3 regions of the Streptomyces sp. NPDC086549 genome follow, and region 2 is predicted to be linked to each of the others. Evidence: riboswitches for the same ligand, from Rfam matches in the RefSeq annotation. Region 2 holds a riboswitch; each other region holds the start of a gene.

Region 1 (3,265 bases), on a different contig from region 2:
GCCTCGGACTTGGTCAGCCTGCCGGTGGCGACCGGGGCCGCGGCCACGTTGTCGAGGACGGTGAGGTGCGGGAAGAGGTTGAAGTTCTGGAAGACGAAGCCGATCCGGCTGCGCTGCGCCAGGATGGCGCGCTCGCTGAGCTCCTTGAGGCGCTCGCCGGTGCGCTTCACACCGATCAGCTCGCCGCCGACACTCACGTAGCCGATCTCGGGCTTCTCCAGGTGGTTGATCACCCGCAGCAGCGTGGACTTGCCGGAGCCGGAGGGGCCGAGGACGACGGTGACCTCGCCGGGGCGCACGGTCAGGTCGATGCCGTCGAGGACGCGGTGGGTGCCGTACCACTTGTGGACGTCGTGCACTTCGAGGGCGGCGGGGGCCGGCTCAAGGGTCTTGGTGCTGGTCATACGGCGGCCTCCCGGCGCAGCCGGGCCCGCAGCTCGGTGAGTGCGGCCCGCGCCTTCTGCAACGGTGTCGGCGGCAGGGTGCGGGTGGCGCCCCGGGCGAAGTACCGCTCGACGTAGAACTGGACGACGGACACGGCGCTGGTGAGGAGCAGGTACCAGACGGTGGCGACCAGCAGCAGCGGCACGATGTCGCCGGGGTAGGTGCTGCCCATGCTCTGCACCGTGCCGAACAGGTCGAGCAGCGACACGTAGAACACCAGGGAGGTGCTCTTGATCAGACCGATGAGCTGGTTGACGTAGTTCGGGGTGATGGATCTGAGAGCCTGCGGGAAGACGATCCGGGTGAACTGGTAGCGCTTGGGCAGGCCGAGGGCCGCCGCCGCCTCGTGCTGGCCCTGGTCGACGGAGAGGATGCCACCGCGGACGACCTCCGCCGCGTAGGCCGCCTCGTTGAGGCTGAGGCCGATCACGGCGACGGTCAGGTCGGTGGCCAGCCTGGACTCGTCGAAGGTGACGAAGGCGGGTCCGAACGGTATGCCCAGGCTCACCGTCTTGTACAGGGCGCTGAAGTTGTAGAGGAAGATCAGGACGACGATCAGCGGCACGGAGCGGAAGAGCCAGGTGTACACCCAGCTCACGGCGCGCAGCACCGGGCTGCCGGAGAGGCGTCCGAGGGCGAGCAGGATGCCGCCGAGGAGGCCGAGGACCGCGCTGAGCGCGGCGACTTCGAGAGTGATGACCAGACCGTCGAGGACGGTGGGGCGCAGGAACCAGTAGCGGAAGCGGTCCCACTGGTAGAAGGGGTTGGTGACCAGGCCGTGGGCGATCTGCGCGACGAGCACCAGCACGACGGCGGTGACGATCCACCGGCCGGGGCGGCGCAGCGGCTGAACTCGCTGTGCTGTCAGGGTTCTTGACGGGGTGTCGGCGGGTGGTGCCTCCTCGACGAGGGACACGACGGCGCCTGGTGGTTCACTCATGACGGGCTCCGGCGGAGTCGGAATCCCGGACCGTGGCGAGTCGTACGCGGACCACTACGGCGGCACTACGGCACGAAGCGGCATGAAGCGGTACGACGGAGACGCACGGGACGGGGGCTGGGCGGACAACGGCACACCGCTCGGGCGGTGTTCGTCAGGAACGCGGGGGCTGGGAGGTGGCGTCAGCCCCGACAGCGGGCACGGCCCGATGCGGTACACAGTGCGCTGTTGACCCGGAGCAGATCGACGGCGCGGTTGGCGACAAGGAGGTTCGCGTACGCCGGTACGCAACCCTGCGGACGGCTCGCGGCCGTCCTGGGAGCTGCGTACATGGCGTCACCTGTCACTGTTCGGGCCCGGTTGGGCCTTCGCGCTTACCGAAACGTCATCCGGTCCGGTCGTCACCTGGGGCACCCCACCGCGGTGCGAGGGTTGCCGGTCAGCAAGCCAGGGCTTGTCGCTGACGCTCATGACCGTTCTGGGCGTAAGTAACGCAGTCACCCGAACGAATGTCAACATGTGTCCACTTGATGGAACGGATCAACCCGCTCTCACCTGCGCAGACATCCCGGGGCGTCCGCCGCGTGGCCGGCCCAGTCCAGGATCTGGACGGCGGCTCCGGCCGCCTCCAGGCCCTGGCAACGGGCGTGATGGCGGCGGGCGATGCCGTCGAGGTCGAGGTGGGCGCCGAAGGCCGGGTGCGCGGCCAGGCGCCGGGCGTACGCCCACAGCGCCGGGTGGCCGGCGATGCGGTGCACGGCGGAGGCGTCCAGATGGTGGCGGTGCACGGTGTCGAGCTGGACCAGACTCACCCACAACTCGACGTCGGCCGCGGTGAGTCGGCCGTCGACGAGGTACTCCTGTCCGGCCAGCCGCCGCTCCAGCTCACCCAGGGTGCCGAGCAGCACGTCGAGCGCGGCGGCGCGCTCCGCCGGGTCGGCGTCGGCCCGTCCGGCGCACTGCCCGGCCTCCTCGACGCCCTCCGCACACAGCCGCCCGACGGCCTCGATCTCCGCCTGCGCTCCGCACGGGTGGAGCGTGGTGCGGTCGTCGCCGAAGCAGCGGTCCAGGTCGCGCAGGATGTCCGGGGTGTGGGTGCTGACGATCCGTCCGGACCAGTCGTCGCTGAGCACCGGCGCGAGGGCCGGTCCGGTGTACCGGTGCGCGCTGGCCTCGTACAGCGGACGCAGTGCGCAGTGGCCGCCGCCGGGGCAGTCGGGGACGGCGGGCAGGAAGGTCACGGGACAGATGTCGTCGAGGGCGAGGAGGCTGTGGCCGACGGCGAGGCGCAGGCCGTCCGGACAGGCGGTGGACAGATGGAGGCGGTAGCGGCGCGGCACGGCGTAGTGGCCGCTGCGGGCACCCCGGCCGACTCTGCCCCGGAAGGCGGGGGCGGGCCGGCGGGTGGAGGGAACGGCGGCGAGCGGAGTGATGGACATGCGTCTCCCCGGGATACGGGCGCGCGGACGTACGCGCGGCGGAAGCGTTCGTCGGTGGATGGGCGCCGGGCCGACGACAGGGCCCGGCGGCCGGATCGGCTCAGGAGGCTGATCGTGCGCTGCAGACACGCAGCAGGTCGATGTGACGACGGGAGGTCAGAAGAGGCGACGGCCCCGGGGTACGGCTCACTCTGCCGGTGACCGTGTCAAGGCGCCCCATGTTTCCCTATCCATTCACTAGGATTCCCATCTGGAGTGTCGATCGGCCTCCGCGCCACGTCAAGGGGGCGTCCACGACTGGGACACCGGGCTGGTGACGGGCGGACCGCGGTCCCGGTGACCGACGGCCTCCAAGTTGCCGCGCGACGGGCGGGAGGGTGCGCTGGAGGAAGTCGGCCGACGTGTGCGGAGGGAGCGGGATCCGATGGCGGACGACCCACAC
Region 2 (3,265 bases):
AGCGAAGGTCGTCAAGCACGGCAACCGGGCGGCCTCGTCCGCGTCGGGCTCCTCGGACGTCCTGGAGAAGCTGGGCGTCAACCTCGACCTCACGCCCCGGCGGGTGGCCGAGGTCGCGGAGGAGGCGGGCATCACCTTCTGCTTCGCGGTGAAGTTCCACCCGGCACTGCGCCATGTCGCCGCCGCCCGCGGCCAGTTGGGCATCCGGACGGTCTTCAACGCCCTCGGCCCGCTGACCAACCCGGCGAAGGTCAAGTCCCAGGCGGTGGGCGTCGCCGACCCGCGCATGGCGCCGATGATCGCCGGCGTGCTCGCCGACCGGGGCAACTCCTCCCTGGTCTTCCGCGGCGACGACGGCCTCGACGAGCTGACCACGACGTCCACCTCCCACGTCTGGGTCGTCCGGGACGGCAAGGTCACCGAGGAGAGCTTCGACCCGCGGGACGTCGGGATCGAACTGGTGCCGGTCGAGGCGCTGCGGGGCGGGGACCCGTCGTACAACGCGGCGGTGGCACTGCGGCTCCTCGACGGCGAGACGGGCCCCGTGCGGGACGCGGTGCTCCTGAACTCGGCGGCGGCCCTCGTGGCCCTCGACCCGGGCCCCGGGACGCTGGCCGAGCAGCTCCGGGCCGGCATGGACAAGGCCGCGGAGTCCATCGACTCCGGCGCGGCCAAGCGGGTGCTGGAGCGCTGGGTGGCGGCCAGCAACGCGTAACGGAACCCGAGCAGCGGTCCCGCGATCCGGACACGGGTTGCGGGACCGCGATCACTTCACGTACGTTCCTTTTCAGGTCATGAGTGACAGTCATGAGGCCCCGGCCGACTGTCCGGCAACCCTCCGTCCGTGGCGGGGTGCCCCGGGTGAGGACCAGGCCGTGGGCAGCAAGGTCCACGGCAAGCGCGGACCCCTCGCACACCAGGGGTCCTGGTCGTCGAGGGAGCCTTCTGTGAGCAAGCGAATGCGATAGGGCGTAGAGCCCCGCCTCCGCGTACCCCTTTTCTCGTCCCCGCGCTTGAGCCGTGCGCGCTCGATGCCCGAGCCGTGCGCGCTCGCGTGGTGGTTCCGCCTTGCCTCTCACGGGAGTTCGCCATGTCTGTCTCCACCGCTGCCGCCGTCCGGACCATTTGTGCCCCGCTGCCCGTTCTGGGTCATGACGTCACCGTCCCGCTCGTCACGGGCGGCGAAGTCGCCTACGCCGCCCTCGACTACGCGGCCAGCGCGCCCGCACTCCAGCGGGTCTGGGACGACGTGGCCGCGTACGCCCCCTACTACGGCAGCGTCCACCGCGGTGCCGGCTACCTCTCCCAGCTCTCCACCGACCTCTTCGAGAACGCCCGGAAGACGGTCGCCGAGTTCCTCGACTGCCGCACGGCCGATCAGGTGATCTTCACCCGGTCCACCACCGACTCGCTGAACCTGCTCGCCGCCGCGCTCCCCGCCGACTGCCAGGTCTTCGTCTTCGAGACCGAGCACCACGCCTCCCTGCTGCCCTGGAAGGACGCCCGGGTCAGCTACCTCGACGCCCCGCGCAGCCCGCGGGAGGCCGTCGAGACCCTGGAGCGGGCCCTCGCCGACCGAGACCCTCACGGCCCGGCCCTCGTCTGCGTCACCGGCGCTTCGAACGTCACCGGCGAGCTGTGGCCCGTACGCGAACTGGCCGCCGCCGCGCATGCGCACGGCGCCCGGATCGTGCTGGACGCCGCCCAGCTGGCCCCGCACCACCCGGTGTCCCTGAAGGACCTCGACGTCGACTGGGTCGCCTTCTCCGGGCACAAGCTGTACGCCCCGTTCGGCTCGGGCGTGCTGGCCGGCCGCGCCGACTGGCTGCGCGCGGCCGAGCCGTACCTCGCGGGCGGCGGCGCCAGCCGCACGGTCACGCGGCGCGAGGACGGGGGAGTGGCCGTGGAGTGGCACGACGGCGCCGCCCGCCACGAGGCCGGCTCCCCGAACGTCATCGGCGCCTACTCCATCGCCTCCGCGTGCAAGGCGCTCACGGAGGCGGGCTTCGAGACCCTGGTCGCCCGCGAGCAGTACCTGATCGACACGGTCCGGGCCGGGCTCGCCGAGGTCCCCGAGGCCAGGGTGCTCTCCCTCTTCGGCGACGACGCCCCGCGCGTCGGCGTGATCTCCTTCGTCGTCGAGGGCTGGAACAGCTCCCACTTCGCGGCCGCCCTGTCCGCCGAGTACGGCATCGGCGTCCGCGACGGCCTGTTCTGCGCCCACCCCCTCGTCCGCACCCTGCTGGGCAGCGACCCGCAGTCCCAGGGCGAGTGCGGTGCCCCGGAGGCCGCGCCCGGCGAGAAGTCCCTCAACGCCGTCCGCGTCAGCTTCGGCGCGGGCACGCCGGACGAGCACGTCGAGCGGTTCGTGAACGCCGTGAAGGAACTGGTCCTGGACGGCGCCAAGTGGCAGTACCGCACCGAGGACGGGCGCTGCGTCCCGGCGGTCTGACCGCCGTACGGCACCGCCCGGTACGGGACAGGGAAGTGTCTACGCGGTGCGTGCGGCGAACGGCTCCACCGCGTGGACGTACAACGTCAGCCTCAGTTGTCCAGCCCGATCGAGAACGCCGCCTCGAGGTCGTGCTGCGAGTACGTGCGGAAGGCCACGTGCGTGTCCGTCGCCTCCACGCCGGCGATCTTGCTGATCCGCCCCGGGATGACGTCCGCCAGATTCTCGTGCTCCCTGACCCTCACCATGGCGATCAGGTCGTACGTACCGGTGACGGAAAAGACCTCGCTCACCGAATCCAGCGAAGCGATCTGCTCCGCGATCTCGGGGATCCGGTCCACGCTGGTCTTGATGAGCACGATCGCGGTGATCACGGCTGGTTCTCTCCCTCGGGGCCCGTCGCTGGGCTCTCACCCTACTCGCGGTCCAGCCGGCCCGGTCGTTCTGCCGGGGGTCCGGAGGCTGTCCCCCGGGAGGACACGGCAGTCGTCCGCCCGAACCGCACCCACGCGAAGAGGAAGCCCAGCGAGAAGCCGACCAGGTGGGCGAGGTAGGCCACCCCCGGCCCCTGGGAGGCGTGGCTCGCCGCCAGCCACTGCAGGGCCGCCCAGAAGGGCAGGACGACCCAGGCGGGGAAGCGCAGGGGGAGGAAGAACAGGAAGGGGAGGAGACTGGTGACACGGGCGTCGGGGAACAGGTACAGAAACGCGCCGAGCACCGCCGAGATCGCGCCGGAGGCGCCGACCAGCGACTGCTGGGACGCGTCGTTGGCGGCGGCGTAGCCGATCAGCGCGAGATAGCCGCAGCCGATGT
Region 3 (3,265 bases), on a different contig from region 2:
GACGTACACGTTGACGAAGCGGCGCAGCTTGCCCTGGTCGTCGAGGACCCGGGCGGCGATCCCGGTGTGGTTCTTCTCCAGGTCCTCGATGACCTCGGCGAGGGTCGCGCCCTCGGCCGTCACCTCGGCTTTGCCGCCCGTGTAGGTGCGCAGGATGGTGGGGATGCGGACGGTCACGCTCATGCGAGGCCAGCCTCTCGGAAGGAGTCCAGGTTCGGGCGGATGGTCGCGGTCAGGCCGGTGCCGGCCACCGCGTCGAGGGTCTTGAGGCCGTCACCCGTGTTCAGGACGACGGTGGTCTTGGTCGGGTCGAGGACCCCGTCCTTGATGAGCTTCTGCGTCACGCCCACCGTCACACCGCCCGCGGTCTCCGCGAAGATGCCCTCGGTGCGGGCCAGCAGCTTGATGGCGTCCACGACCTGCTCGTCCGTCACGTCCTCCACCGCGCCGCCCGTGCGGCGCGCGATGTCGAGGACGTACGGGCCGTCGGCCGGGTTGCCGATGGCGAGGGACTTGGCGATGGTGTTCGGCTTCTGCGGACGGACGACGTCGTGGCCGGCCTTGAAGGCGACGGACACCGGGGAGCAGCCCTCGGCCTGGGCGCCGAAGATCTTGTACGGCCGGTCCTCGACGAGCCCCAGCTTGATCAGCTCCTGCAGACCCTTGTCGATCTTCGTGAGCTGCGATCCGGAGGCGATCGGGACGACGATCTGGTCCGGGAGCCGCCAGCCGAGCTGCTCGCAGATCTCGTACGCCAGGGTCTTCGACCCCTCCGCGTAGTACGGCCGCAGGTTGACGTTGACGAAGCCCCAGCCCTCGCCGGCCGGGTCGCCGATCAGCTCGGAGCAGAAGCGGTTCACGTCGTCGTAGTTGCCCTCGATACCGACGAGCTCGCCGCCGTAGACCGCGGCCATGACGACCTTGCCCTGCTCCAGGTCGTGCGGGATGAACACGCAGGAGCGCAGGCCGGCGCGGGCGGCCGCGGCGCCGACGGCGCCTGCGAGGTTGCCCGTGGAGGAGCAGGACAGGGTGGTGAAGCCGAAGGCGCGGGCGGCCTCCAGGGCCTGGGCGACGACGCGGTCCTTGAAGGAGTGCGTCGGGTTGCCGGAGTCGTCCTTCACGTAGAGACCACCGGTCACACCCAGCTCGCGCGCCAGGTTGTCGGCCTTGACGAGCTTGGTCCAGCCGGGGTTGATGTTCGGCTTTTCGGCCACGTCCGCGGGGACGGGCAGCAGCGGCGCGTAGCGCCAGATGTTCGCGGGTCCCGCTTCGATGCGCCGGCGCAGTTCCTCGGTGTCGTAGGCCGAGAAGTCGTACGCGATCTCCAGCGGGCCGAAACACTCCTCGCAGGCGAACACCGGTCCGAGGGGTACCCGGTGACCGCATTCCCGGCAGCTCAGCGCAGCGGCTGGGCCGAGGTCGACGGTGGAATCGGTGGTGGTGGCAACGGTCTGCACAGCCATGAGAGGCGAGGCCCTTTCTCCTCATCTTCCTCACGACGCATCTCGCCGTGAGACGGATTTGGCACCTTCCCTAGCCGGGAGCCTCGCTGCACAGGTCAGGAGTACCGACTGGAGGGTTGCCGGGGCTTCATCGGGCCGTGTCCCTCTGCCCCTCTGGATGAGCTGTATTCGGTTGTCGACGCCCTTGGCCCTCGACATGCGATGGTCATCGGCGTTGTTCAAGACTGTAACCGAAGGCCAGGACAGTTGAGATAGTCGTCCGTACCGCGAGACACGTGAGGAGCCGCTGACTGTGCTGGAAGAAGTCGAGCGCTGGCTGGCCACCCACTCCTGGTCCGTGACCGATCGCCCCCTCCACAAGATCCTCGCCGCCAAGCAGCGGACGGCGCAGTCGGTCTCCGTCGTCCTGCCCGCGCTCAACGAGGAGGAGACGGTCGGCGACATCGTCACCGTGATCCGCCACGACCTCATGCGACAGGTTCCGCTCGTCGACGAGATCGTCGTCGTCGACTCCGGGTCCACCGACCGCACCTCCGCGGTGGCCGCCGCCGCGGGCGCCCGGGTCGTCCACCGCGACGACATCCTGCCGCGCATCCCGGCCGTCCCCGGCAAGGGGGAAGTCCTGTGGCGCTCCCTGCTGGTCACGAGCGGGGACATCGTCTGCTTCATCGACGCCGATCTGAGGGAGTTCTCCTCCGACTTCGTCTCCGGGATCGTCGGCCCGCTGCTCACCGACCCCGAGGTCGATCTGGTCAAGGCCATGTACGACCGCCCGCTGGGCACTGAGCTGAATTCGCTCGCCTCCGGCAAGACAGCGGGCCAGGGCGGCCGGGTCACCGAGCTGATGGCCCGCCCCCTGCTGAACATGCACTGGCCGCAACTGGCCGGATTCGTGCAGCCGCTCGGCGGCGAGTACGCAGCCCGCCGCTCGCTGCTCGAACAGCTCCCGTTCCCCGTCGGCTACGGCGTGGAGCTGGGCATGCTGGTCGACGCCCTGCACCTGGTGGGCCTGGACGCCCTCGCCCAGGTCGACGTGGGCGTGCGCAAGCACCGGCACCAGGACGGGCAGGCGCTGGGCCGGATGGCGGCGGCGATCTACCGCACCGCGCAGCTTCGCCTGGCCCGCGGTCACCTCATCCGTCCCTCCCTCACCCAGTTCGAGCGGGGCGACGACGGCTTCGAGCCACGCACCTACTCGGTGGACGCGGAGGAGCGGCCGCCGATGGCGGAGATCGCGGAGTACGCCTCGCGCAGAGTGGCCTGATCGGGCGGAATGGCCTTGATCGGCTGGAGAACGGCTGTATACGGCCCCCTCGCACGGTGGAACGTACGTTTGAGCGTTTCCGGGCCGGGCTAAGTTGAGGCGTATGGCTTCCACGCACGGCGCTGAGGTGCTGGTCGCGTCCAATCGCGGCCCGGTTTCGTACGAGGTCCTTGAGGACGGTGCGCTGCACGCCAAGCGGGGCGGCGGCGGGCTGGTCTCGGGGCTGTCGGCCATCGGGCCGCACACGGACGCGGTGTGGGTGTGCGCCGCGCTGAGCGACGCCGACCGGGAGGCCGTGCGCCGCTCGCACGGCGGCCGCCGGCTGTCCGTGGACGCGACCGGCGGCCAGCAGGTGCGGATGCTGGACATCGACGCGACGGTCTTCTCCGACGCGTACAACGGCGTCGCCAACTCCGTGCTCTGGTTCGTCCACCACATGCTGTACCAGACCCCGCTGGAGCCGGTCTTCGACGCGGAGTTCCGGCGCCAGTGGGCGTCGTACGAGGCGTACAACCGGGCCTTCGCCGAGGCGCTGGCG

Evidence for each region. Region 2 has a riboswitch for S-adenosylmethionine ahead of ACIPSA_RS01710 (aminotransferase class V-fold PLP-dependent enzyme). Riboswitches for the same ligand answer to the same signal wherever they lie in the genome.
Region 1: it holds a riboswitch for S-adenosylmethionine, as region 2 does, so the genes downstream of both, ACIPSA_RS18205 (amino acid ABC transporter permease) here and ACIPSA_RS01710 (aminotransferase class V-fold PLP-dependent enzyme) in region 2, are expected to answer to the same signal.
Region 3: it holds a riboswitch for S-adenosylmethionine, as region 2 does, so the genes downstream of both, thrC (threonine synthase) here and ACIPSA_RS01710 (aminotransferase class V-fold PLP-dependent enzyme) in region 2, are expected to answer to the same signal.

The regions. Positions count from the first base shown of each region.
Region 1 is NZ_JBIVBS010000005.1:50,992-54,256, reverse strand. Features, by position in the region: gene ACIPSA_RS18210 (amino acid ABC transporter ATP-binding protein) at 1-404, opposite strand, end outside; gene ACIPSA_RS18205 (amino acid ABC transporter permease) at 401-1,384, opposite strand; SAM riboswitch class IV at 1,750-1,859, opposite strand; gene ACIPSA_RS18200 (glutathione S-transferase C-terminal domain-containing protein) at 1,936-2,823, opposite strand; gene ACIPSA_RS18195 (hypothetical protein) at 3,248-3,265, shown strand, end outside.
Region 2 is NZ_JBIVBS010000001.1:367,658-370,922, reverse strand. Features, by position in the region: gene trpD (anthranilate phosphoribosyltransferase) at 1-715, shown strand, start outside; SAM riboswitch class IV at 791-907, shown strand; gene ACIPSA_RS01710 (aminotransferase class V-fold PLP-dependent enzyme) at 1,091-2,452, shown strand; gene ACIPSA_RS01705 (Lrp/AsnC family transcriptional regulator) at 2,545-2,826, opposite strand; gene ACIPSA_RS01700 (rhomboid family intramembrane serine protease) at 2,868-3,265, opposite strand, start outside.
Region 3 is NZ_JBIVBS010000004.1:147,202-150,466, reverse strand. Features, by position in the region: gene ACIPSA_RS15575 (ubiquitin-like small modifier protein 1) at 1-183, opposite strand, end outside; gene thrC (threonine synthase) at 180-1,463, opposite strand; SAM riboswitch class I at 1,482-1,627, opposite strand; gene ACIPSA_RS15565 (glucosyl-3-phosphoglycerate synthase) at 1,756-2,727, shown strand; gene ACIPSA_RS15560 (trehalose-6-phosphate synthase) at 2,831-3,265, shown strand, end outside.